3 regions of the Arthrobacter sp. E1SS-5 genome follow, and region 2 is predicted to be linked to each of the others. Evidence: predicted binding sites of a transcription regulator. Region 2 holds the regulator's gene; each other region holds the start of a gene.
The links. The regulator HrcA, encoded in region 2, represses chaperone genes, less so after heat shock. The targets are predictions, from matches to a motif close to TTNGCACTCGNNNNNNNCGAGTGCNAA.
Positions count from the first base shown of each region.

Region 1: ACIGJD_RS13665 (FmdB family zinc ribbon protein) is a predicted target of HrcA. The motif match lies at 2,269-2,295, and genes of this name have one in related genera.
Region 3: groL (chaperonin GroEL) is a predicted target of HrcA. The motif match lies at 1,926-1,952, and genes of this name have one in related genera.

Region 1 covers NZ_CP172703.1:2,943,899-2,951,568, reverse strand. The annotation lists gene ACIGJD_RS13675 (AAA family ATPase) at 1-937, shown strand, start outside; gene ACIGJD_RS13670 (RcpC/CpaB family pilus assembly protein) at 1,097-1,576, opposite strand; gene ACIGJD_RS13665 (FmdB family zinc ribbon protein) at 1,941-2,213, opposite strand; gene ACIGJD_RS13660 (5-formyltetrahydrofolate cyclo-ligase) at 2,325-2,945, opposite strand; gene galU (UTP--glucose-1-phosphate uridylyltransferase GalU) at 3,049-3,954, shown strand; gene ACIGJD_RS13650 (GNAT family N-acetyltransferase) at 3,959-4,579, shown strand; gene ACIGJD_RS13645 (hypothetical protein) at 4,685-5,605, shown strand; tRNA gene ACIGJD_RS13640 (tRNA-Ala) at 5,737-5,809, shown strand; gene ACIGJD_RS13635 (hypothetical protein) at 5,932-6,084, shown strand; gene ACIGJD_RS13630 (Pr6Pr family membrane protein) at 6,183-6,938, shown strand; gene corA (magnesium/cobalt transporter CorA) at 6,916-7,670, opposite strand, start outside.
Region 2 covers NZ_CP172703.1:2,265,707-2,273,376, reverse strand. The annotation lists gene lepA (translation elongation factor 4) at 1-1,305, shown strand, start outside; gene hemW (radical SAM family heme chaperone HemW) at 1,331-2,560, shown strand; gene ACIGJD_RS10505 (DUF4870 domain-containing protein) at 2,605-3,015, opposite strand; gene ACIGJD_RS10500 (DUF3097 domain-containing protein) at 3,092-3,940, opposite strand; gene hrcA (heat-inducible transcriptional repressor HrcA) at 4,115-5,128, shown strand; gene dnaJ (molecular chaperone DnaJ) at 5,217-6,344, shown strand; gene ACIGJD_RS10485 (16S rRNA (uracil(1498)-N(3))-methyltransferase) at 6,347-7,126, shown strand; gene ACIGJD_RS10480 (GerMN domain-containing protein) at 7,113-7,670, opposite strand, start outside.
Region 3 covers NZ_CP172703.1:797,854-805,523, reverse strand. The annotation lists gene ACIGJD_RS03840 (ABC transporter substrate-binding protein) at 1-33, shown strand, start outside; gene groL (chaperonin GroEL) at 113-1,747, opposite strand; gene ACIGJD_RS03830 (ABC transporter substrate-binding protein) at 2,038-3,306, opposite strand; gene ACIGJD_RS03825 (cold-shock protein) at 3,306-3,512, opposite strand; gene ACIGJD_RS03820 (LytR C-terminal domain-containing protein) at 3,519-4,154, opposite strand; gene ACIGJD_RS03815 (DUF3263 domain-containing protein) at 4,205-4,534, opposite strand; gene ACIGJD_RS03810 (uracil-DNA glycosylase) at 4,630-5,400, shown strand; gene ACIGJD_RS03805 (siderophore-interacting protein) at 5,415-6,254, shown strand; gene ACIGJD_RS03800 (threonine/serine exporter family protein) at 6,281-7,670, opposite strand, start outside.

The DNA.
Region 1 (7,670 bases), 680 kb from region 2:
CACCCCGGCGTCCCGTGCCGCTGCCAGCGAACAGGCGCTGGGAGCGGACCCCCTGGTGGCGGACCTGGGGGACAGGCTCCGCGCCCGCGGCGCCAGGGTTTGGCACCAGTACGACGGCGCCATCGACGTTGTTGCCGCGGCCGACCCCCTGAACACCATGGGCCAGGACGACCTGGACCTGCCCCGGCCTGTTGCCATCGAGTCCGACGGCACCAAGCAGTACCGGGCCATGAGCGTGCGTGAACGCAGCAGGCTGCGGCCGGAACTGCTGGAACGCCTGGGCTGGCGCTACATGCCGCTGTGGACCATCGAAGTCTTCACCGACCCCTCCACCTGCGCCGACCGCATTGCCGGGTACCTGGGACTTGAGAACATCGTGCTGCCGGGCAGGAGCACCACCTCCACGGGATTCCTTGACGACGACGTCCACCAGGCGCTCAATGGAATCGATACTGCACCATCCGCCGCCTCCTACCTGCCCGGCGGGGCGGCCGGAAACCTGGACAGCGACGGGGACCGCCAGGAAGCCGGGACAGTCCGGCACAGCGCCGACGGCAACTCGGACGGGTCCGGCGCGGACCGCTCCGGCGCCGGTTCGGGTCAGCACGGCCAGGGCAGGCGTGCCGGCAGCCCGAAAACCGAGGAGGCAGACCCCGTGAGCAACGAAAACCCGAGTAAGGAAGACAGGGCCGGGAACGCCGGGCCCGAGGAAGATATGCACCACGACCGGAACAAGAACCAAGAGACTGCACCAGGTGCTGGCCCTGCCTCCTCCGGGGACACTGCGGCATCCGCCCCGGCCGCACGCACAGCACAGGGTGGCAGTGAGGAAATCCTTCCGAGCAAGGCTGCTGAGGACGATGCCCGCAGCTGGGGTGACCGGGAGGACGATCACGACACCTGGCTGAAGGAACAGAAGCCACCGCACTGGGGCTGACCGCACTGTGCCTGATCGCACGGGGGCGGACCGCGGGGTCCGGGTTGGACGTGCGTATGGGTTGGCCCGGACATGCGGGATCGACTACCCGGCGTCCGGCTGGACCCGGCATGCGGGTTCGTCTAACTGGCGCTCCGGCTCTGCCCGGCGCGGCTCATGTCACGGCGGGCCGACCAGGACGAAGAACAGCCGGCCCTGGGTTGAGGCTCCGGCCAGGCGGGACGATTGTTCCGCGTTGGCGGCTACCACAATCAGTCCATCGGTCTCGGTGGTACCCAGCCATTGCCCGCCCTGGCCGCCGTTGTTCGACGTCCAGAGGACGGGGACGGCTGATGCCAGGACCTGGGAGGGGCCCTGCTGGTCAAACCCATTGGCCGATGTCAGCACCACGTTGACCAGCTGGCCGGGGGAGACCAGCTGGATGGATGCGGCGTCCGCCATGCGGAGGGGAACTGCCGCTGACCCTGGCGGCGTGCCCGCCAGCAGCCCCGGGCCGAGCAGTTGAGCGTCCGTGAGGAGTTGGCCCTTGCGCAACGGTGCGGCCAGTTGCTTGCCCGCTGCGGCCGCGTCATCCTGCAAGAATCCGTCAGCCACCATTCCCGGCGGCACCTGGAGGTGTGCCAGATCTGTTGCCGTCACGGCGGTCCCCGCAGGAAGATCCCGGGCTGCGGCCAAAGCCGTAACAGTGGCGAGCGGGGGAGGAGTGAGCTGCTGCACCGCAAGGGCTGCAGCTCCGCATAGCAACAACGCTGCGACGAGCCTGCGGTTGCGGTTCAGCCACCCGGCTAACCGTGCCCCCGGCGAACGGTCTTTACCGCGGCGTGCAACGTTTCCAGGGCTGGTGGGAGGCCGGTAGCGGTCGCGGCGACGGCTGGGAAGTCTGGACATGCGCCCACGCTAGTTGCGGTAAACGCGGCGGGGCATCCGGAACGAACGCTATGTGGACAAAGGCGGCCGGCGCTGGAACGCGCCGGCCGCCGTCGTACTTAAGACTTATTCCTGTTCAGCTGGCTGCTGCAGCCGGCGCCGAAACGGCGGGGGAAGCAGCGGGCGCAGCCGGAGCGGCGGCCGGCGCAGGGGAGACGGAGCTGCCCTTGGAATCGCGCGAGTCGGTGCGGTAGAAACCGGAGCCCTTGAAGACGACACCCACGCTGTTGAACTTCTTGCGCAACGTACCCTGGCATTCAGGGCAGGACGTCAGGCTGCTGTCCGAGAACGACTGGACAATGTCGAAGGCGTGGCCGCAATCCTTGCAGGCGTAAGCATATGTTGGCACTGGTGCTCCTCCTCTTGGGCAAACGAGAGGTCCCGTGCTGCCACCTGGTAAACCATTAGCAGTCGCAGGGCCTGAGTGCTAATTCTATCACTGCCCCCGGATGGCCCGGGGTCAGGCGCCGCCAGTGAGCGGCTGGTACCCGGACGGCACCAGGACCGCCGGGACCGGCCGGTCGAATTCCTCCGCAGGAATCCGTCCCGCAGGCAGCAATTCATCGTCGTAGATAACAGCGGCCAGCGGAATTTCCTTCCCGGCCGTCGCCAGATGCCCCAGGAACTTGTCGTAGTACCCGCCGCCCTGGCCGATCCTGTTGCCGGCACGGTCCACCGCGGTGGCCGGAATGAAAAGGACTGCCGCTTCACCTGCCGTCTCAGGCCCGTGCCGGGGACCGGCGGGCTCAAGGATGGGTGCATACTTACTGCGCTCGAAGCCTGCTTCGGGCGTCCAAAACACCCAGCTCAACTCCCTGCCGGGTTCGCACACCGGAAGCAGCACCTTGTGCCCGCTGCTGTGCAGGGCATTAATGAGCGGCAGGGTGGGCGGTTCCTGTCCCACCCCCAGGTACACGCACGCAATGCCGGGCTGGCCGCCGGTGACCGTCGCGGCCCAGGCTTCCCCGTGCACAGCCAGGGCGCTGCCTGCCGTCTCCAGTTGCGCCGGCGTCAGCCCCGCGCGCCGGCGCCGGTGGGAGGCCCGGATATCATCCTTGACGGCGTTCGTCTCCTGCAGCATGGTGTCCTTCCTGCGTTGCCGGTTCTGCACGGCTTCCGGCCGGGTGCCGGCCTGCCGCGCCGATGGTTACTTAAATGCTTGACGCTGACGTTAGATTAGTCCGGTGAGCACCAGTAACCCCAGAGTCCGCAAAGCCGTCATTCCCGCCGCGGGCCTGGGCACCAGGTTCCTGCCCGCCACCAAGGCGATGCCCAAGGAAATGCTTCCCGTCGTGGATAAGCCTGCCATCCAGTATGTGGTGGAGGAAGCCGTGCATGTAGGCCTCAACGACGTTTTGATGATTACCGGCCGGAACAAACGCGCCCTGGAAGACCACTTCGACAGGGTGCCCTCCCTTGAATCGACGCTGGAGGGCAAGGGAGACACCGAAAAGCTTGCATCCATCCAGGCGGCCAGCCAGCTGGGCGACATCCACTACGTCCGGCAGGGCGACCCCCACGGACTGGGTCACGCGGTACTTCGCGCAAAGCAGCACGTGGGCAACGAAGCCTTCGCCGTCCTGCTGGGGGACGACCTGATCGATGCCCGCGACGAACTGCTCAGCACCATGATCGACGTGCAGGCGAAAACGGGAGGGTCCGTCGTCGCGCTCATCGAGGTGGAACCCTCGCAGATCAGTGCCTACGGCTGCGCCGACATTCAGGAGATTGACGGCGAAGACTACGTCCGCGTCAACCGGCTGGTTGAAAAGCCCTCACCGGAGGAAGCACCGTCCAACCTTGCGCTGATCGGGCGCTACGTCCTGCACCCGGCAGTGTTCGAAGTCCTCGAGCACACTAAGCCGGGACGTGGCGGTGAAATCCAGCTGACGGATGCCCTCCAGGAACTCGCCTCAGGTGACGGCGAGGGGCATGGCGTCTACGGTGTGGTGTTCCGCGGCCGCCGCTACGACACCGGAGACAAACTGAGCTACCTCAAGGCCTGCGTCCAGCTGGCCGTCGACAGCGAAGACCTGGGTCCGGGCCTGCGGGAATGGCTGCCCGGCTTCGCCGTCGGCCTTTCCCGGTAACCCCATGCGCACAGGTCCCATTTGGCCGGTCACCCTTGAATGCGGCGACCTGGTCCTGCGGCCCATCCGGTACCGCGACAAGAAAGAGTGGACCGAGGTACGGTCGCGCAACAGCGACTGGCTGGCGCCGTGGGAGGCGTCCAACCCGGACCCTGCTGGTGGCCTCCCTGACTACCGGCACATGGTCCGCTCTCTCAATATCCAGGCTGCCCAGGCCACTGCACTGCCTTTCCTCATCACCGAATGGCAGCCGGGCCTTCGGAACCCCGCCATCGTGGGACAGCTGACAGTGTCTTCCATCGTCTGGGGTTCGGCCATGATGGCCACCCTGGGGTACTGGGTGGACCGGGACAGGGCAGGACGGGGGATAGCGCCCACCTCCGTGGCGCTGGTAACCGACCACTGCTTCCGGGCACTCGGCCTGCACCGGATGGAAATCAATATCCGGCCCGAGAACGGACCAAGCCTGCGCGTGGTGGAGAAACTGGGGTTCCGGGACGAGGGCTACCGTCCCCGCTTCCTGCACATCAACGGCAAGTGGGCAGACCACCGCTCCTTCGCCCTCACCGCGGAAGAAGTACCGGAAGGCCTGCTGGGTCCCTGGCTGGCGTCACGCCGGTCATAAACTTGATGGTTCGCCCACAGGGGCACGACACACCCTTGGTAATGCGGCCTGAGCAGGCATGATGCTCATACGGTTTTGAGTGTGGACTTCCCCCTTAGCAGCTCAGTGATCCTTGTGGTTGCCGTCGCGCTCTGGATTGTATGGGTTGCCCCTTACGTCCTCCGGAACCGCCGGCACCAATTCCAGCCTGCCGGCGACTTCCTGACAGACGCCCCCGCCGATGAAAGGCCGGATCCGCACCCCGGCCTGGTCCTGAACGTCGCCGCCCAGCAGGAGAAAGCCATGGAACCCAGGAAGAGTGCCGCACCCGCTGCAGGCACTGCAAGCACCCCACCCCCGGCCAGGTTCCGCGTCCGCTACGGCCGCACGGCCCTGGCCCTTGTGGGGCTGCTGTCCCTGGTCACCGCTTTCATCTCGGGCGTGCTGCTTCCGTTCGGCGTCGGTTCGCCGGCTCTTCCCCTCACCTGCACTCTGTTGACGGCCGCGTCGGTTGCACTGCTGCGCTGGCTCGCTGTCCGCGACCGCAAGGCGAAGGTGAACGCCGCCTTCCGCTCTGCCATGAGCGCCCCGGCACACCGCCCGGAAGACGCCGTCGTTATACCTGCCAAGCCCGAGGCTGCCCCCGTACTGCCGGAAAGCACCCTTTTCGATGCCGAAGCGGGCCAGGCGAAGGTTAAGCCGCTGACGGCCGTTGAGCTGCGTGAAGCGGCCCTCGCCGTCGCTGTGGCTGCAGGGGACACCAGCGCAGCGGCTCCGTCCGTCATTCCCGTGGGCACGCCCTGGGAACCGGTGGAGGTTCCCAAACCTGTTTACGTGGAAGCGGCCAAGGCTGAGCGCCCCGAGCCGCAGCCGCTGGAACTTCCGGAGGCGCCCAAAGCAGTCGGGAAGCCGTCCCTGAAGAAGGGCGCTGCCGGGGCCGCGGCAGCAGAAGCCGGCGAAGCGGAGCAGTTGGGCGCCCAGCAGTTGTCCAAGGCACAGAGCGCGCTGAGCAACCTCGACGACGTCCTCCAGCGCCGCCGCGCCTAAGGCCAGGCGGGGGAGCCCCTCATTCCGGACAGGTGCCCGCACGTCAATTGGCGTTAGGGATGGAAAATTTGTAGCCTAGGGACACCGGTTCCGCACCAGCCTGGAACACCTTGCAGGAGGCAGCCAGTTCCGGGGCTATAGCTCAGTTGGTAGAGCGCTTCGTTCGCATCGAAGAGGTCAGGAGTTCGAATCTCCTTAGCTCCACATCAAAGCCCGCTGGAAACAGCGGGCTTTTTCGTGCCTACCTGCCCGATGCTCCGAAGCCGGTCCGCGAAACGCTGGGCGGTGCCCGCCCCATTCCGATTGCCCGGGCCTAGAGTAGGCCCATGGGAATCATTATCGGCCTTCTGGTCCTCTGGCTCATCCTGTCCATCCTCGGCTTCGTCGTGAAGGGCCTTCTCTGGCTCGCCATCATCGGGCTGGTCCTCTTCGTTGCCACCGGCGTCTGGGGTTGGCTGAAACGCAGGACGAACGCCTGACCATCATCCGCCTGCCGGCGGCTGTTGGGCCGGTAGGCGGGGTAATAAACCATCCAAGGACCCTGGTCTTTTCGTACCGGCGGCGCCACGCTGGCTCCATGAGCCTTGCAGCGAAGCCGGGCGGTCCGGCGCCATTGGTTCCTCCGATCCGCCGTAACCTCGCCGCCAACCACGCCCTGCACCCGGACCGTCCGTGGATTCGTGTCACCCGGATCTTGACAGGCTTGCTCGTTCTTGCCGCGGTGGTCCAGAAGACCGTGGATGCCACCCTCCCCGGCAATGACGTGGACATCCCCCAGCTGTATTCGGAATTCACCGTGCAGGGGAACCTCGTTTTCGGTGTGGTCCTGATTATTTCCGGAGTACGCCTGCGGAGCTCTCTGCCGTCCTGGTGGGACCACTTTTTCGGGGCCTTGGTCCTGTACCTGGTGATGACCGGGATCATCTACGTGGTGCTCGTGGCTCCGCCAGGAGAACCCTGGTGGACCCTGGACTTGTATTGGCCACAGCTTGTCCACCACCGCCTGGCCCCGCTGGTGGCGGCCCTTGACTGGGTCTTGGTGACCCGTACGGTCCGCGGCCCCTGGTGGCGGCCCGTTGCGTGGCTGGGCTACCCCGTAGTGTTCCTGGCCTTCTCGTGGATCCGGGGCGGGTTGGACGGATGGTACGTCTATGACTTCCTTGATCCCACCCTCGACGGCGGCTGGCCCAGGGTGCTGGTGGCCACCGGACAGGTCCTGATCGCCTTCCTGGCGGTATCGGTCCTGGTGCATGCCGCGGGCAATGCGCGGGCGGCACTGGCAGCCGGAAAGGCTGCGGGGGCCAGGATCCCTAGATCCAGCCCTTCTTTTTGAAGATCCCGTACATGAGGGCCCCGGCGGCAACCATGAGCACCAGCGCGTAGGGATAGCCGAAGGCCCAGTGGAGCTCGGGCATGTTGTCGAAGTTCATCCCATAGATCCCGGCGACGAAGGAGGGCGCGAACAGGATGGCAGCCCAGGAGGAGATCTTCTTCACCTGCTCGTTCTGCTCGGCGCTGGCCTCATTCTGCCGGTTCGCGGTAAGCGTTCCGTCCAGGGTCAGGGCATTCTGCAACAGGTCCCGGAAGGAATCGGCCCGGGAAATCACCCGCTCAACATGGTCTTCCACATCGCGCAGGCTGTGCCGCAGGTCGCCTTCAACCTGGTACTTTTCGAAGCCCCTCTTGAGCTGGTCCAGCATCTCCGGCAAGGGGTGGATGGCGCGCTGGAACTGGATAACTTCGCGCGCCAGTTCATAGATCCGGCGGGACACGGCGGAGTCGCCGCTGAACAGCTGGTCCTCAATCTCGTCAATGTCGTTCTCCAACCCGGCCACCACCGGGGCGTAGTCGTCCACCACGCGGTCCAGCAGGGCGTACAACACCGCTTCGGGCCCGTGCTGGAGAAGATCCGGCCTTGACTCCAGACGCCGCCGTACCGTGGCCACACCCGCTGTTTCGGCGTGCCGCACGGTCACCACGAAATTCCTGCCCGTGAAGACGTGGAGTTCACCGAACTCCACGGTCTCGTCCTCGTCCAGGTACCTGGCCGGCCGCAGAACGGTGA
Region 2 (7,670 bases):
GCCCTCCTGGACAAGATTGTCAGGGACCTGCCCGCGCCGGAGGGTGACCCGGATGCTCCGGCCCGCGCCATGATCTTCGACTCTGTCTACGACACCTACCGCGGCGTGGTGACCTATGTGCGTGTCGTGGACGGCATGCTCCACCCCCGGGAACGCATCCAAATGATGTCAACCAGGGCCTCGCACGAGCTCCTGGAAATCGGCGTCAGCTCACCCGAACCCACACCCTCCAAGGGGCTGGGCGTCGGTGAAGTGGGCTACCTGATCACCGGTGTGAAGGACGTGCGGCAGTCCAAGGTTGGCGATACGGTCACCAACCTGGCCAAGCCGGCCGCCGAGTCGCTGCCCGGCTACGCCGATGCCAAGCCCATGGTGTTCTCCGGCCTCTATCCGCTGGACGGCGCCGACTACCCGGTCCTCCGCGACGCCCTCGAAAAGCTCATGCTCAACGACGCCGCGCTGGTGTACGAACCCGAGACTTCCGCCGCACTGGGATTCGGGTTCCGTGTCGGCTTCCTGGGCCTCCTGCACCTGGAGATCACCCGCGAACGCCTGGAGCGCGAATACAACCTGGACCTCATCTCCACCGCGCCAAACGTGGAATATGAGGTGACCCTGGAGGACAAGAAGGTGGTCCGCGTGACCAACCCCAGCGAGTACCCCACCGGCAAGATCGCCGAGGTACGCGAACCCATGGTCTCCGCCACCATCCTGGCCCCCAATGAGTTTGTGGGCGCCATCATGGAGCTGTGCCAGTCACGCCGCGGCGTCATGAACGGCATGGACTACCTTTCCGAGGACCGGGTGGAAATCCGATACCGCCTGCCGTTGGCGGAAATCGTCTTCGACTTCTTCGACATCCTCAAGTCGAAGACCCGGGGCTACGGCTCGCTGGACTGGAAAGCCGACGGCGAGCAGGTTGCCGACCTGGTCAAGGTGGACATCATGCTCCAGGGCGAGCAGGTTGACGCCTTTAGTGCCATCACCCACCGGGACAAGGCATACGCCTACGGCGTGATGATGACCGGCAAGCTCCGTGAACTCATCCCGCGGCAGCAGTTCGAGGTGCCCATCCAGGCGGCCATCGGTTCCCGGATCATCGCCCGTGAAAGCATCCGGGCCATCCGCAAGGACGTCCTGGCTAAATGCTACGGCGGTGACATCTCGCGTAAGCGCAAGCTGCTGGAAAAGCAGAAGGAAGGCAAAAAGCGCATGAAGATGGTGGGCACTGTGGAAGTGCCGCAGGAGGCCTTCATCGCCGCCCTCACCACGGACGAATCGAAGGACAAGGCAAAGAAGAAGTGACCACCGCGCAGCGGGGGACGCGCTGATGCCCAGCGTCCTTCCCCTCGGCGACCCGGCGCCGTCGGACGGTCTGCTGCCTGCACAGGCAGCGGATGGTGCGGCGGGCCGGGCATTCGGCCTGTACGTCCATATTCCCTTCTGCGCCGTGCGTTGCGGATACTGCGACTTCAACACCTACACCGCCACGGAACTCGGCGGCGGCGCATCCCAGGACGCGTATGCCCAAACGGCGGTGTCGGAAGTGGCGCTGGCGGCCAGGGTGCTGGCCGGTTCCGGCCTGCCGGAGCGGAAGCTCAGCACGGTCTTCTTCGGCGGCGGCACGCCCACGCTGCTGCCCGCAGATGACCTTGCGGCGATCCTCCGCGCTGCCATCGACCAGTGGGGCATCGAGGACGGTGCCGAGGTCACCACGGAAGCCAACCCTGACTCGGTCACCCCTGAGTCCCTGGCCGTCCTCAAGGAAGCCGGTTTTACGCGCGTGTCCTTCGGCATGCAGTCCGCCGTTCCGCACGTCCTCAAGGTCCTGGACCGCACCCACACGCCCAGCCGGGTTCCGCAGGTGGTTCAGTGGGCCCGGGAAGCCGGCCTGGCTGTCAGCCTTGACCTGATCTACGGCACGCCGGGGGAGACGCTTGCCGACTGGCGCCACTCCCTGGAGACCGCCCTGTCCTACCAGCCCGACCACATCAGCGCCTACGCGCTGATCGTCGAGGAGGGCACCAAGCTGGCGGCCCAGATGCGCCGTGGCGAGGTCCCGGGAATTGACGACGACGACCACGCCGACAAGTACGAGCTCGCCGACAAGCTGATCACCGAAGCCGGGCTTGGCTGGTATGAGGTCAGCAACTGGGCGCGCACTCCGGAGCAGGCGTGCCGCCACAACCTCGCCTATTGGCGGGGTGACGACTGGTGGGGGATCGGGCCCGGCGCCCACTCCCACATGGGCGGGGTCCGCTGGTGGAACGTCAAGCACCCATCCGCCTACGCCAACCGGCTGTCGCAGGGGCTGTCGCCGGCTGCCGGCAGGGAAACCCTGGACGCGGAAACCAGGAACCTGGAAAAAGTCATGCTCGAGGCGCGCCTGCAGTCAGGGCTCGACGTGTCAGCGCTCAGCGCTGCCGGGCGGCACGAGGTGGCCGGGCTGATCGCGGGCGGCCTGGTGGAGCCTGCTGCCGCTTTCCGGGGACGCCTGGTCCTGACCCTCAAGGGCCGGTTGCTGGCAGACGCAGTGGTCCGCCGCATCCTCCCGGACTAGTCCCGCCCGCGCCCTGGCGGTGTGGGCTCCACAGCCGCCTGAGGCTACTTAATCCAGCGCAGGTTGTACTGGTAGCGGTGCGGCTGGCCGCGGTTGACGTGAATGCCGGCGGCCACGGAGAAGCACGTGAGCGCCACCCAGATCAGTGTGGCGATGACGGCGAAAATGTTACCCACGTAGGGGATGAAGACCAGGATGTTGGCCAGCACCGCGGCGATGGTGGGCGGCAGGCTGAAGTTCAACGCTTCCTTGGACTCCTGCGCGGTAAACGGCCCGCGGTCGCGGAAGATCAGGTAGATCAGCAGCGAGGGGATGCACCCCAGGATTCCGCCGAAGTGCGCCAGCGTGGCCCATTGGCGGTCTTCGCTGGCCGTAAGCGGCAGGGCGTTGGCGGGTACGCCATGGTACTCGGAACGGCCCTGGCCGTCCCTGTGATCACGTGCGTTTTCTGCCACAGTCTGTGTCCTTCTGAGGTGCAAGTTGGTGCTGACTACTACCAAGAATACTGGCTTTGTGGCCGTTGCCTGCCCGTCAGGGCACGGTAAGGAAATCGATGACTTCCTCAACCCGGCCCAGCAGCGACGCTTCGAGGTCCGCGTACGTGCGTACGGCGCCCAGCAGCTTCTGCCATCCGAGGCCGATGTCTTCCTTTGTGGCGTGGGGCCAGCCAAAAGCTTTGAGGATCCCGGTCTTCCAGTCTTGCCCACGGGGGATGGCGGGCCATTTTTCGATGCCCAGGACTGCAGGGCGGATTGCCTGCCAGACGTCCACATAGGGGTGGCCGACGATCAGGACGTTTCCGGCCGCGCCCGGGGAGGCCATCACGGAGTCGGCGATCCGGGATTCCTTCGAATCGGGAACCAGGTGGTCCACCAGCACGCCGAGGCGGCGGCCCGGGCCGGGCCTGAAGTCTGCGACGGCAGCGGCCAGGTCGTCGATGCCGTGGAGGGGCTCGACGACGATGCCTTCCACGCGCAGGTCGTCTCCCCAGACCTTTTCCACCAGTTCGGCGTCGTGCTTGCCTTCCACCCAGATCCGGCTTGCCTTGGCAACCTGGGCGCGCTGGCCGGAAACGCGCACCGAACCGGAGGCGGTCCGGCCGGCGGGAAGACCGGAAGCGGCCTTCGGCGCTGGCGGCATCAATCGGATGGGCTGGCCCTCAAGGAGGAAACCGAACCCAAGCTTGAAGGACCGGGACTTCCCGCGGCGGTCCTCCAATGCCACGACGTGCATTCCGCCGGATTTCTCCACGCGGGTGACAGCGCCCACCCAGCCGGACTGTACGTCCTCAAGCACCATGCCGCGCTCCACGGGGACCTCGGGCAGCTCCGCCCTTGAGGGAGCGGAAATGCCCCGGGGGCCCCAGTTCTGGTAATCCATGGAATCGATCCGCCTAGCGCTAGCTCCTCAGCCCGGGAGTTTCGCCCGGAGCGGTACCAATGCTAACAACGGGGCGAGGCATAATAGACTGTTAGCACTTAGGCATGTCGAGTGCTAACCCCTGGGTGGCACCGGGCGGGGCGAGCGGCCCCGGACCATGGATGGAGGTGGAGAGTGAGCGAGCCACGCAAACTGGAAGTACTGCGGGCCATCGTGGAGGATTACGTCCACTCCCGCGAGCCGGTTGGGTCGAAGGCCCTGGTGGAGCGGCATCATCTTGGTGTTTCCAGCGCCACCATCCGCAATGACATGGCCGCCCTTGAGGACGAGGGGCTGATTACCGCCCCCCATACCAGCGCCGGCCGGATCCCCACCGACAAGGGTTACCGGCTCTTTGTCGACCAGATCTCGGCAGTCAAGCCCCTTTCGGCGGCAGAACGCCGTGCCATCCAGACCCTCCTGGAAGGCGCGGATGACCTTGACGACGTGCTGGACCGCACTGTCCGGCTGCTGTCGCAGCTGACCAACCAGGTGGCTGTGGTCCAGTACCCGCACCTGAGCAGGGCACTTGTCCGGCACATCGAATTTGTGCTGCTGGCACCGCGGAAGGTCCTCGTGGTCCTCATCGCCAACAGCGGCAAGGTGGAGCAGCGCGTCATCGACGTCGGGCAGGACCTCGGCGACGACGCGCTGGCCGAGTTGCGCACCCGGTTTCTTGCCGCGCTCGGGGGAACCCGGCTGAGCCAACTCGCCCAGGCCCTTCCCGCCGTCGTGGCTGCGACACCCCACCCGCAGCGCCAGGCGGCACACGCGCTGGCGCTCGGCCTGGAGGCGTTGGCCCAGAGCAGCCGGGAAGACCGCATGGTCATGGCCGGCACCGCCAACCTCGCCAGGTCCAATGTGGACTTTCCGCTGAGCATTGGCCCTGTGCTGGAGGCGCTCGAGGAACAGGTGGTGATGCTGCGGCTGTTGAGCGAGATGGCCCAGGACCACCGGGGCGTGGCTGTCAGCATCGGAAGGGAGAACCCCTATGACGGCCTTGCCGAAGCCTCTGTGGTGGCCACCGGCTATGGTCCGGACAGCGCAGCCAAAGTGGGAATCCTCGGTCCTACCCGAATGGACTATCCCACCACCATGGCCGCCGTCAGGGCAGTAGCCCGCTACCTTTCCAGGATTTTGGGGCCCTGACTCTTGGCCGCCGGAGCTTGCTCCGACTGTGGAACGAGAGCCCTGGCCGACCAACTGAACGCAGTACTACAAGGAAGAGACACGAACTTTGAGCAGCCACTATGACGTCCTTGGAGTCTCACCCGAAGCTACGGGGGAAGAGATCAAAAAGGCCTACCGCAAGCTGGCCCGCACCCTCCACCCGGACGTTAACCCAGGTGCCGACGCTGCAGAGCGCTTCAAGGCGGTAACGCACGCCTACGAGGTCCTTTCCGACCCCCAGAAGCGCAGGATCTACGACACCACCGGCAATGAAAACGGCACGGACAATGGCTTCGGCGGTGCCGGTTATGCAGGCCAGGGATTCGCGTTCCAGGACATCTTCGACACCTTCTTTGGCGCCGGCGGCACTTCGGGCCCTGCCTCGCGTGTCCGCCGCGGCCAGGACGCGCTCATCAGTGTCCGGATCGACCTCCGTGACGCCGTGTTCGGAGTCAACAAGAAGCTCGAGGTGGACACCGCCGTGGTCTGCCCCACCTGTGACGGATCGTGCTGCCGCCCCGGGACCCAGCCGGAACGCTGCGACATCTGCGGCGGCAGCGGCCAGGTCCAGAGGGCCGTCCGTTCCATCCTCGGCCAGGTCATGACGGCAGCCCCCTGCGGCACTTGCGAGGGCTTCGGCACGGTCATCAAGGACCCCTGCAACGAATGCAGTGGCCAGGGCCGCATCCGCAGCCGCCGGTCGCTGACCATCAAGGTTCCCGCCGGCGTCGCCACCGGTACCCGCATCCAGCTCTCGGGCCAGGGGGAGGCAGGCCCGGCAGGGGGCCCGGCGGGTGACCTGTACGTGGAGATCCGCGTCAACAACGACCCCACGTATGTGCGTGAAAGCGATGATCTGCACGCCACCCTGCACATCCCCATGACCGCGGCAGCCCTGGGCACGGACGTCAGCCTGGAAACCTTCGACGGTACCCAGGAGATCGACGTCAAGCCGGGAACCCAGTCAGGCGAAATCATCACCCTCCGCGGCTTGGGTGTTACCCACCTGAGGGGCTACGGCCGCGGCGACCTGAAGGTCCACCTGCAGGTGGACACCCCGGCCAAGCTCGACTCCGCGCAGGAGGACCTCCTGCGCCAACTGGCCAAGCTCCGGGGTGAGCAGATTACCGAGGGCAAGTTGGCTGCCAGCGGCGGCATGTTCGCCAAGCTCCGGGACCGGTTCGGGAACCTGTAGCGGTGAGCAACCCCGTCTTCTTCACCTCCGCTGGTTCCCTGGACGCAACGACGCCGGGCCGCATGTTCGTCCTCGAAGGGGCCGAGGCGCGGCACGCCGTCACCGTGAAGCGGCTGGCGCCGGGCGAGGCCGTGGATATTGTCGACGGCGCCGGCACCCGAATGACCGGAAAGGTCGTCTCGGCCACGCCGTCCGGGCTCGAGGTGGAGTGCAGCAGCCTGACAGTGGAAGACAGGCCCGACGTCCGGCTGGTGCTGGTCCAGGCCCTGGCCAAGGGAGACCGTGACGAGCTGGCCATTGAGACAGCCACCGAATTGGGCATCGACGCCGTCGTGCCCTGGCAGTCTGAACGGTCCATCGTCCGCTGGAAAGGCGACCGGGCAGCGCGGGCGCATGCCAAGTGGGAGTCAACCGTGACGGCGGCCGCCAAGCAGGCGCGGCGTGCCTGGATCCCGGAGGTGCGTTCCGCCGTCGACACCACAGCGCTTTCCGCCGCCGTGGAAACGGCGGACCTGGCGGTCATCCTGCATGAAGACGCCGTGCGGCCGCTGCGTACCGTCCTGGAGGCGTGGCAGGCGAGGGCAGGCATGGGCCCCCGAGAAATCCTGCTGATCGTGGGCCCGGAGGGCGGCATCAGCCCGCGGGAAGTAACCAAACTCTGCGACAAAGGCGCTGTGACGGCCCTGCTGGGGCACCATGTCCTGCGATCCTCCACAGCCGGCCCGGCCGCCGTCGTCCTGGCCAGCGACATCCTTGGGCGCTGGACCGCTACTGGACCTTAAAGGATCTCGTGTCCTCGTTCTTGTCCGGCTCCCCGCCGGAGCCGGCCTGCGCTACCCGGAGCTCGTAGTCGCCCGGCGGCAGGTTGAGGGCAAGCGTGAAGGCGCCCGCCTGTCCCTGCTCGGCGCCGGCCGTCGTTTCCCCGCTAAGGAAGGGCGCTTTGCTGCCGCCGTCCCCGGCCCGAAGGAGCTGCCAGTGGAGCTTCGCCCCCGGTGAGGTGCTGCGCCCGGTGATCTTCACGCTGCCGCCCGGCACGTCGGTGTTTTCCTGGGGGTCGATAATCCATACCGGCGCCACAAGGCCTGCTGCCCGCGTCATGAGTGCGCCCAGCTGGATCTTTCCGAACGCGACGTAGTCCGTATGGCCATCCACCAGGATCCGGACCCGGATCTGCTGGCTGGTGTCGATCAGGCCCGAACTGGCAGCCGCCGCGGTGGCCGTGTAGATCAGCTGCTGGATGGCCCGGGCCGCCATGTCGGCATCGAGGTTGCTGTTGAAGGCGTCGGCGGAGACGTCGACGGTGATGACATCCTTGCCTGAAATGGA
Region 3 (7,670 bases), 1.5 Mb from region 2:
GTCCAGGGGATGCTGGATTCCGCCAGAAAGTAATCCGCAGCAAAAATGCGGCCCCCTCACCAGGAGGGAGCCGCATTTTTCTGTTGGCGGGAGGGTATCCCGGCCGGGAGGCTTAGAAGCCGCCCATGCCGCCCATGCCACCCATGTCGTCGCCGCCCGCAGGAGCAGCAGCCTTCTCCGGCTTGTCAGCAACCACTGCTTCGGTGGTGAGGAACAGGCCGGCGATGGAAGCCGCGTTCTGCAGGGCAGAGCGGGTCACCTTGACGGGATCGTTGACGCCGGCGGCCAGCAGGTCGGTGTACTCACCGGTTGCTGCGTTCAGGCCGTGGCCGGCGGGCAGGCCGCGGACCTTGTCGACAACAACGCCGGGCTCCATGCCGGCATTGAAGGCGATCTGCTTCAGCGGGGCGTCGATGGCAACGCGGACGATGTTGGCGCCCGTTGCTTCGTCGCCGGACAGCTGAAGGTTGGCGAACGCCTTGGCGCCGGCCTGGATCAGGGCCACGCCGCCACCGGCGACGATGCCTTCTTCAACTGCAGCCTTTGCGTTGCGCACTGCGTCTTCGATGCGGTGCTTGCGCTCCTTGAGCTCAACCTCGGTTGCGGCACCGGCCTTGATGACTGCAACGCCGCCGGCCAGCTTGGCCAGGCGCTCCTGCAGCTTCTCGCGGTCGTAGTCGGAGTCCGAGTTCTCGATCTCGGCGCGGATCTGGGAAACGCGGCCGGCGATCTGGTCGGCGTCGCCGGCACCTTCGACGATGGTGGTCTCGTCCTTGGTGACAACAACCTTGCGGGCCTGGCCCAGGAGCTCCAGGCCGGCGTTCTCCAGCTTGAGGCCAACCTCCTCGGAGATGACCTGGCCGCCGGTGAGGACGGCGATGTCGGCCAGCTGGGCCTTGCGGCGGTCACCGAAGCCCGGAGCCTTGACGGCAACGGACTTGAAGGTGCCACGGATCTTGTTGACGATCAGGGTGGCCAGGGCTTCGCCCTCGATGTCCTCGGCAATGATCAGCAGCGGCTTGTTGGACTGCATGACCTTTTCCAGGACAGCAACCAGTTCCTTGACGTTGGAGATCTTGGAGTTGACGATCAGGATGTACGGGTCCTCAAGGACCGTTTCCTGGCGCTCGGCATCGGTGACGAAGTAGGCGGAGATGTAGCCCTTGTCGAAGCGCATGCCTTCGGTGAGCTCGAGCTCCAGGCCGAAGGTGTTGGACTCCTCGACCGTGATGACCCCTTCCTTGCCCACCTTGTCCAGGGCTTCGGCGATGAGGGCACCGATCTCGTCGTCACCGGCGGAGATGGAGGCGGTGGCCGCGATCTCTTCCTTGGTTTCGATTTCCTTGGCGGAGTTCAGCAGTTCGGCGGTGACGGCGTCAACGGCCTTCTCGATGCCGCGCTTGAGGGACAGCGGGTCGGCGCCGGCGGCAACGTTGCGCAGGCCTTCCTTGACCAGTGCCTGTGCCAGAACCGTGGCGGTGGTGGTGCCGTCACCGGCAACATCGTCGGTCTTCTTGGCAACTTCCTTGACCAGCTCGGCGCCGATCTTCTCGTAGGGATCGTCCAGCTCGATCTCCTTGGCGATGGAAACACCATCGTTGGTGATCGTGGGGGCGCCCCACTTCTTTTCGAGGACGACGTTGCGTCCACGCGGGCCGAGGGTGACCTTAACGGCGTCGGCGAGGGTGTTCAGGCCACGCTCAAGGCCGCGGCGTGCCTCTTCATCAAATGCAATGATCTTGGCCATAACGGCAGTAGTCCTTTCGGGACAGTCGTTAAGAATGAACCTTCGCTGCAGTGCCCGCGACGGACGATCCTTTAACGGCGGCCTCTGTATGCCCCCGCGTGGGGATCTCACTGAAGTGAGGTGTTACTTTCGCTCCTCGACCGGTGCACGGCGCCGCCGGTGGGAACCAGGCTTTGCTTTAGCAGTCGGTACGTCAGAGTGCTAACTCAATAATTAGCACTCCCCACGTGAGAGTGCAAGCGATGAGACGCCGGACAAGGCGCTGGCCACGGCCGCTTCGCGCAGGGCGATCAGCCGGAGTGTCCGGCTGTTTCGTGCCCGGTGGGGCTGGGGTTGTTGTCCGCTCCGTAAGTGAAGACGGAGAAGGCGGCCGTGGTGATGTCCCCCCTGGCGTCGAAGGCAACCGGGCCGGATTCGCCGTCGTAGTTTATGTCCGGGCCCGCGGCGAGGCCGCCAAGGCACTCCTTGTAACTCAGGCAGGGGGCCTGCGGCGCGCCCGCCCCGGAGGCCGCCGTTCCGCCGGAGACGGGAATGAGGTTCGCGGCAATGGACCGGCCCGCGTCATCCTGCGCCCGTGCCGCTGCGAGGGCCGCCAGCGTCACGGCGTCATACGTTTCGGCAGCGTAGGAAACGTCCTTCAGGGAGGAATCCACCGCCAGCAGTTTGGCCTGGAAAGCCGCGGCGGGGAGCTGGCCGGGGACAACGGAGCGGGCGCCTTCGAGGGCCCGGGACGGCAACCCGGATCCATACCGGGCGAAGGCACCGTCGCTGAGGATGAGTTTCGAACCGCCGACGCCGGCATTGTGAAGTTCGGTCAATGCGGCCTGTGCGCCGTCGCGGGCCACCAGGACGACAGCGTCCGGCGCGGCTTTGGCGGCAGAACGTGCGGCCTCGGCGGCATCCCCCGGTTTGAAGCCCACCCCGGGCAGGACCTTGAGTCCGGACTGTTGGGCAGCTTCGGTGACGGCGGCTGACAGGTCCTTGCCGTAGGAACCCTGCTGGTACAGCACGCTGATGCTGGCGGCACCAGCGTCCTTGGCGAGTTTGGCCAGCACGGGACCTTGGGCGACGTCGGCCGCGGCCGTCCGGAAATAGTAGCCTCCGCTGGCGCTTGTGGAGAGGCCGGCAGCGGTGTTGGCAGGGGAGATGAGCGGCACGTGGGCGCGGGACAGGATGTCCACGGCGGCGGGTGCATGGCTGGAGTCTGTGGGTCCAATGGCTACGTCCGCCTTGGCAGCAGCCAGGTCCTTGGCCTGGGCTGCGGTGTCCTGGTCCGGGTGCACCGGCAGCAGCTCCACGGGCCGGCCCTTGTGTCCGCCTGCGGCGTTCATGTCCTGGATGGCTGCCTTGGCGGCGGCCAGCTGGGGCGCGTTGAGGAAGGCGTTATCGCCGGTGTTGTCAAGGATCAGGCCCACGCGGAGGACGCCGTCGCCCGAAGCCTCCGCGGGCTCTGTCCTGGCATTGCCGCCGGTGCCGGCGCAGGCCGTCATGGACAGGAGGCCCGCCAGGGACGCGGCAAGCGCTGGGCGGACCCGGACTGGGGAGCGGTGAGCCGGCATCATTGCGCGGGCCGGACGTTTTCTGCCTGCGGGCCCTTTTCGCCCTCCCCGAGGTCCAACTGCACCCGCTGGCCCTCGGCCAGGGTGCGGTAGCCCTCGCCCTGGACCGCAGACCAGTGGACAAAGACGTCGTCACCGGAGCCGTCAACGGTGATGAAGCCGTAGCCCTTCTCAGCGTTGAACCATTTCACGGTTCCCAGTGCCATGTGCGGCTACCGGTAGCCCGGGCCGAGCACCACCACAAGCGGTACCTGGAATTCGGTGCTGTTCACCACGGTGGGGATGTTCAACAGGCCGGCAAGCTCCTGGGCGCTGGCCAGTTGCTGCGGGCCGGCATAAAAGATCACGGAGGACTTTTGCGGGGCGCCGGACCAGTTGCCTACCTGGCCGAGCCGCCAGCCGTCAGCCTGGACCATTCCGCCCACGCGGCTGGCCAGCCCTGCCGTGCCGGCGGCGTTGTAAACGGCCACTGCCTGCGACTTGTCGACGACGGCCTGCTGGGTGGCGGAAGCAGTGGGCTCGGGCTCGCTGCTCCGGGTTGGTTGGGCCGAGGCGGACGGCGCCGGGACGGACGCCGGCGCAGACGAGGCCTGGGTGGGCGACGGGGTGGATCCGGTTCCGGCCAGCGGAGCTGATTCAACGGTTGCCGACGCCTGGCTGGCGGTGGTATTGAAGCCGAGCTTGGGAAGGATCAGGAAGGAGACCAGCCCAATGGCCAGGGCCGCAACGCCTACCGCAAGGATGGGCCACAGCCGCACGCGGGACGGGGCCGAGGCCGTCCGGTGGACACCTTGTCGCGACGCGGTCTCCGGGACCTTGTCGAATTCATCGCGGGCGTATCTGGTCATGGTGGAAGGACATCCTTGTTGATTGCGGCTGTTGTCCCGGCCTGGGGCGTCTAAGCGTCGGATCCCAGGCGCCGGGCGGTGCGTGCACGGTGGCGCGACGTACGTAGTCTACGCAATCTCTTCACCAGCATGGGATCGTGGGCCAGGGCGTCCTCGCGGTCGATCAGTGCGTTGAGGAGCTGGTAGTAATGCGTCGCGGAAAGATCGAACAGGTCGCGGATGGCCTGTTCCTTGGCCCCTGCATACTTCCACCACTGCCGTTCCAGGGCCAGCATCTGCTGTTCGCGCTCGGAAAGCGGGGACTCACGGAGGGTGAAATCCGCCAGGAGGGACTTCCCTGGATCCTGCTCCGGCAGGTGTTCCCGGGCCGGTTCCGCCACGGCGCTCTCCTTCGCTGGTTAGGGTCAATGTCTTACCCCTATGCTAGCGGCCGAATAACATGGGTGTCATTTGCGGTGCCTGCAACAATGGGACGATGTTTGAATCGGATGCGCTGTTCGAGCTGCAGCAGGAACCGGCGGACGCCATCAGCTTCAAGGAGTTGGCGGAGCTCCCGCTGGGGGAGCTCATGGCAGCCGACTGGGCCGCGGCCCTCCATGGCGTGGAAGGCCAACTCCGGAAGGTGCTTGCTTTCGTTGCTGCAGAGGAGGCCGCCGGGCACCAGATCCTCCCGCCGCCGTCGAACGTCCTGCGCGCCTTCCGCCAGCCCCTGGCGGAAGTGAAGGTGCTCATCGTCGGGCAGGACCCCTACCCCACGCCGGGACACGCCGTCGGGCTGTCGTTTTCCGTCGAGCCGCACGTCCGCCCCCTCCCCCGCAGTCTGGTGAACATCTACCGGGAGCTGGAATCGGACCTGGGCGTTCCGCCGCGCGTCCATGGCGACCTGTCTGCTTGGGCGGACCAGGGCGTGCTGCTCCTGAACCGGGTGCTCACGGTCCGGGCGGGGGCGGCGGGATCCCACCGCGGCAAAGGCTGGGAGGAAATTACGACGGCGGCAGTCACCGCGCTGGCGAACCGCAAAGCTGCGGACGGGTCCAGGATGCCGCTGGTGGCGGTGCTGTGGGGCAAGGAGGCCGGGGGCGTCCGGCCGCTCCTGGCCGGAGCGCCCGCTGTCAGCAGCGCACACCCCAGCCCATTGTCCGCCTCGCGCGGGTTCTTTGGCTCCCGGCCGTTCAGCCGCGTCAACGAACTGCTGCGGGAACAAGGTGCACTGGACGTAACCTGGGAACTCCCGCCGTCGCCCTAGCTTAGGCTTGCCTTATGAGCACTGTCCCCGCCGCTACCAGCGCCACCAAGAAGAGCCGCCCCCAGGTAAACCTCAGGGTGCTGCGCAAGGAGCAGCTGTCGCCGCACATGGTCCGGATCGTGGCCGGCGGCGAGGGTTTCAGCGACTTCACCAACAACGGGTTCGTGGACCGGTACGTGAAAATCGTCTTTCCGCAGCCGGGCGTCCAGTATCCGTCCCCCCTTGACCTCTGGGCCATCCGCGAAACCATGCCGCGCGAGCAGTGGCCCTTCACCCGCACCTACACCCTGCGCTGGGTAGATCCGGAGGCCCGGGAGCTTGCCATCGACTTCGTGGTCCACGGCGACGAGGGGCTGGCCGGACCGTGGGCGGCCAATGCCCAGGCGGGCGACCTGCTCACCTTCACCGGTCCCGGTGGCGCCTACAACCCCAACCCGGACGCTGACTGGTACCTGTTTGCCGGCGACGAAGCGGCCCTGCCCGCCATCGCTGCCTGCATCGAGTCCCTGCCGGCCGAGGCAACCGGGGTGGCCTTCCTGGAGGTCGGTTCCGAGGCCGACATCCAGCCCATCTCCGCCCCCGCGGGGTTGAACATCACGTGGCTCCCCCGCAACGGGGTACCGGCAGGTTCCAGCGACCTGCTGGTGAACGCCGTGGCAGACGCTGAATGGCCCGGCGGCACAGTGGACGTCTTTGCCCACGGCGAACGCGGGTACATGAAGGCCTTGCGCGAGGTGTTCTTCAAGCAGCGCGGCCTGGAGCGCCGGCAGGTGTCCCTTTCCGGGTACTGGGCGCAGGGCCGGGTGGAGGACGTGTTCCAGGCCGAGAAGAAACTGCCGGTCGGCCAGATCTAGGCTCCGCCTGCTACGGCGCGGCCGGCCTAGCGGCGTCGGGCCCTGCGCCGCTCGTTACTGGCCAGGCTGCGGGTGAGTGGACGGGCCAGGACGTCGCCCAGGACGATGCCGCCTGCCGTGCCCAGCACAATGGCCCCGGCACTGAGCATCCCTCCGGCACCGGCCAGGATCTCGGCTTCTTCAACGGTGAGCACGTACATGGAGCGGAAGATCGTGAGGCCCGGCAACAGGATCAGCGCCGCAGGTACAGCGACCACAAGCTGCGGCGCACCCATCCGCAGGGCCACCACCCTTGCCAGGAGACCAATGACGACGGCGGAAATCGCCGGTGAGAACCGGTCGCCGATCCCCAGCAAACCGCAACCGAGCAGCACCAGGTAGCCAGCCACGCCAACGGCCGCCGTGGGCAGCAGCAGCTTCCACGTGGTCTGTTCGGTGATGCCGATGGCCATCACCGCCGCGGCCACGAAGACGACGAGGACCCAGAGATCATAGGCAGGCGGGAACGTCTGCGTGACGTCAATGCGTTGCAGCCCCGTCAGCTCCCCCACCACGAAGGCAACGGCGATTCCTGCCACGATGGCGCCGAAGGTCAGCAGCGTGGACAGGAACCGTCCCGCCGCCGTCACGGGGAAGCCGTTGATGGCGTCCTGCACGGAGGACACCAGGCGCCCGGTGGGCAGGAGCAGGAGGATGCCGCCCACCACCACGATGGACGGCGAGGCGGTCAATCCGAACTGCCACAGCAGCAGGGCCAGGATGGTGACCACGAACGAGCAACTGGCGGTGATGAAGAAGTCCGGGACCCGCCACCGGCCCAACTGCCTGGCCAGGAGACTGATGCCGATGTTGGCCACGAACGCGATGATCGAGGACACCGGACCGCCGCCCAGCACCCCCACGAACACGGCAGCGAAAACACCGAACGCGGCGGTGACCATCCAGCGCGGGTACGGCTTCGGGCTGGTGATGGCCTCATTGAGCCTGCGGATCGCTTCGTCGCGGCCCACGCCGCCGGCCACGATGTCCGTGACCAGCTGGTGCACCTTGGCCAGTCCGGCATAGTTGTTGGTCCAGGAGCGCACCACTCGCAGCAACGCGATCGGGGTCTGGTCCTTGGGCGCGTAGTTGATGCCGACGGACTGGTTGGTGATGTCCACCTCGATGTTCTTCAGCCCCAAGGCGGCAGTGACGGCAATGATGCTGGTTTCCACTTCCAGGGCACCTGCGCCGTAGCGGAACATGGTCTCGGCCAGGTGCAGCGCAAAGTCGAGGGTTTTGCGCGCGGACTGATCCACGCCGCCCACCTGGATGGTGGGGTTGGCATAGGGGCTGCCGGCCAGGCGGTCCACGATACTCAGCGGGGCCGTGGGCGGATTCTCGCCCTGCACCAGGCGGCGGATCATCCGCCGGGCC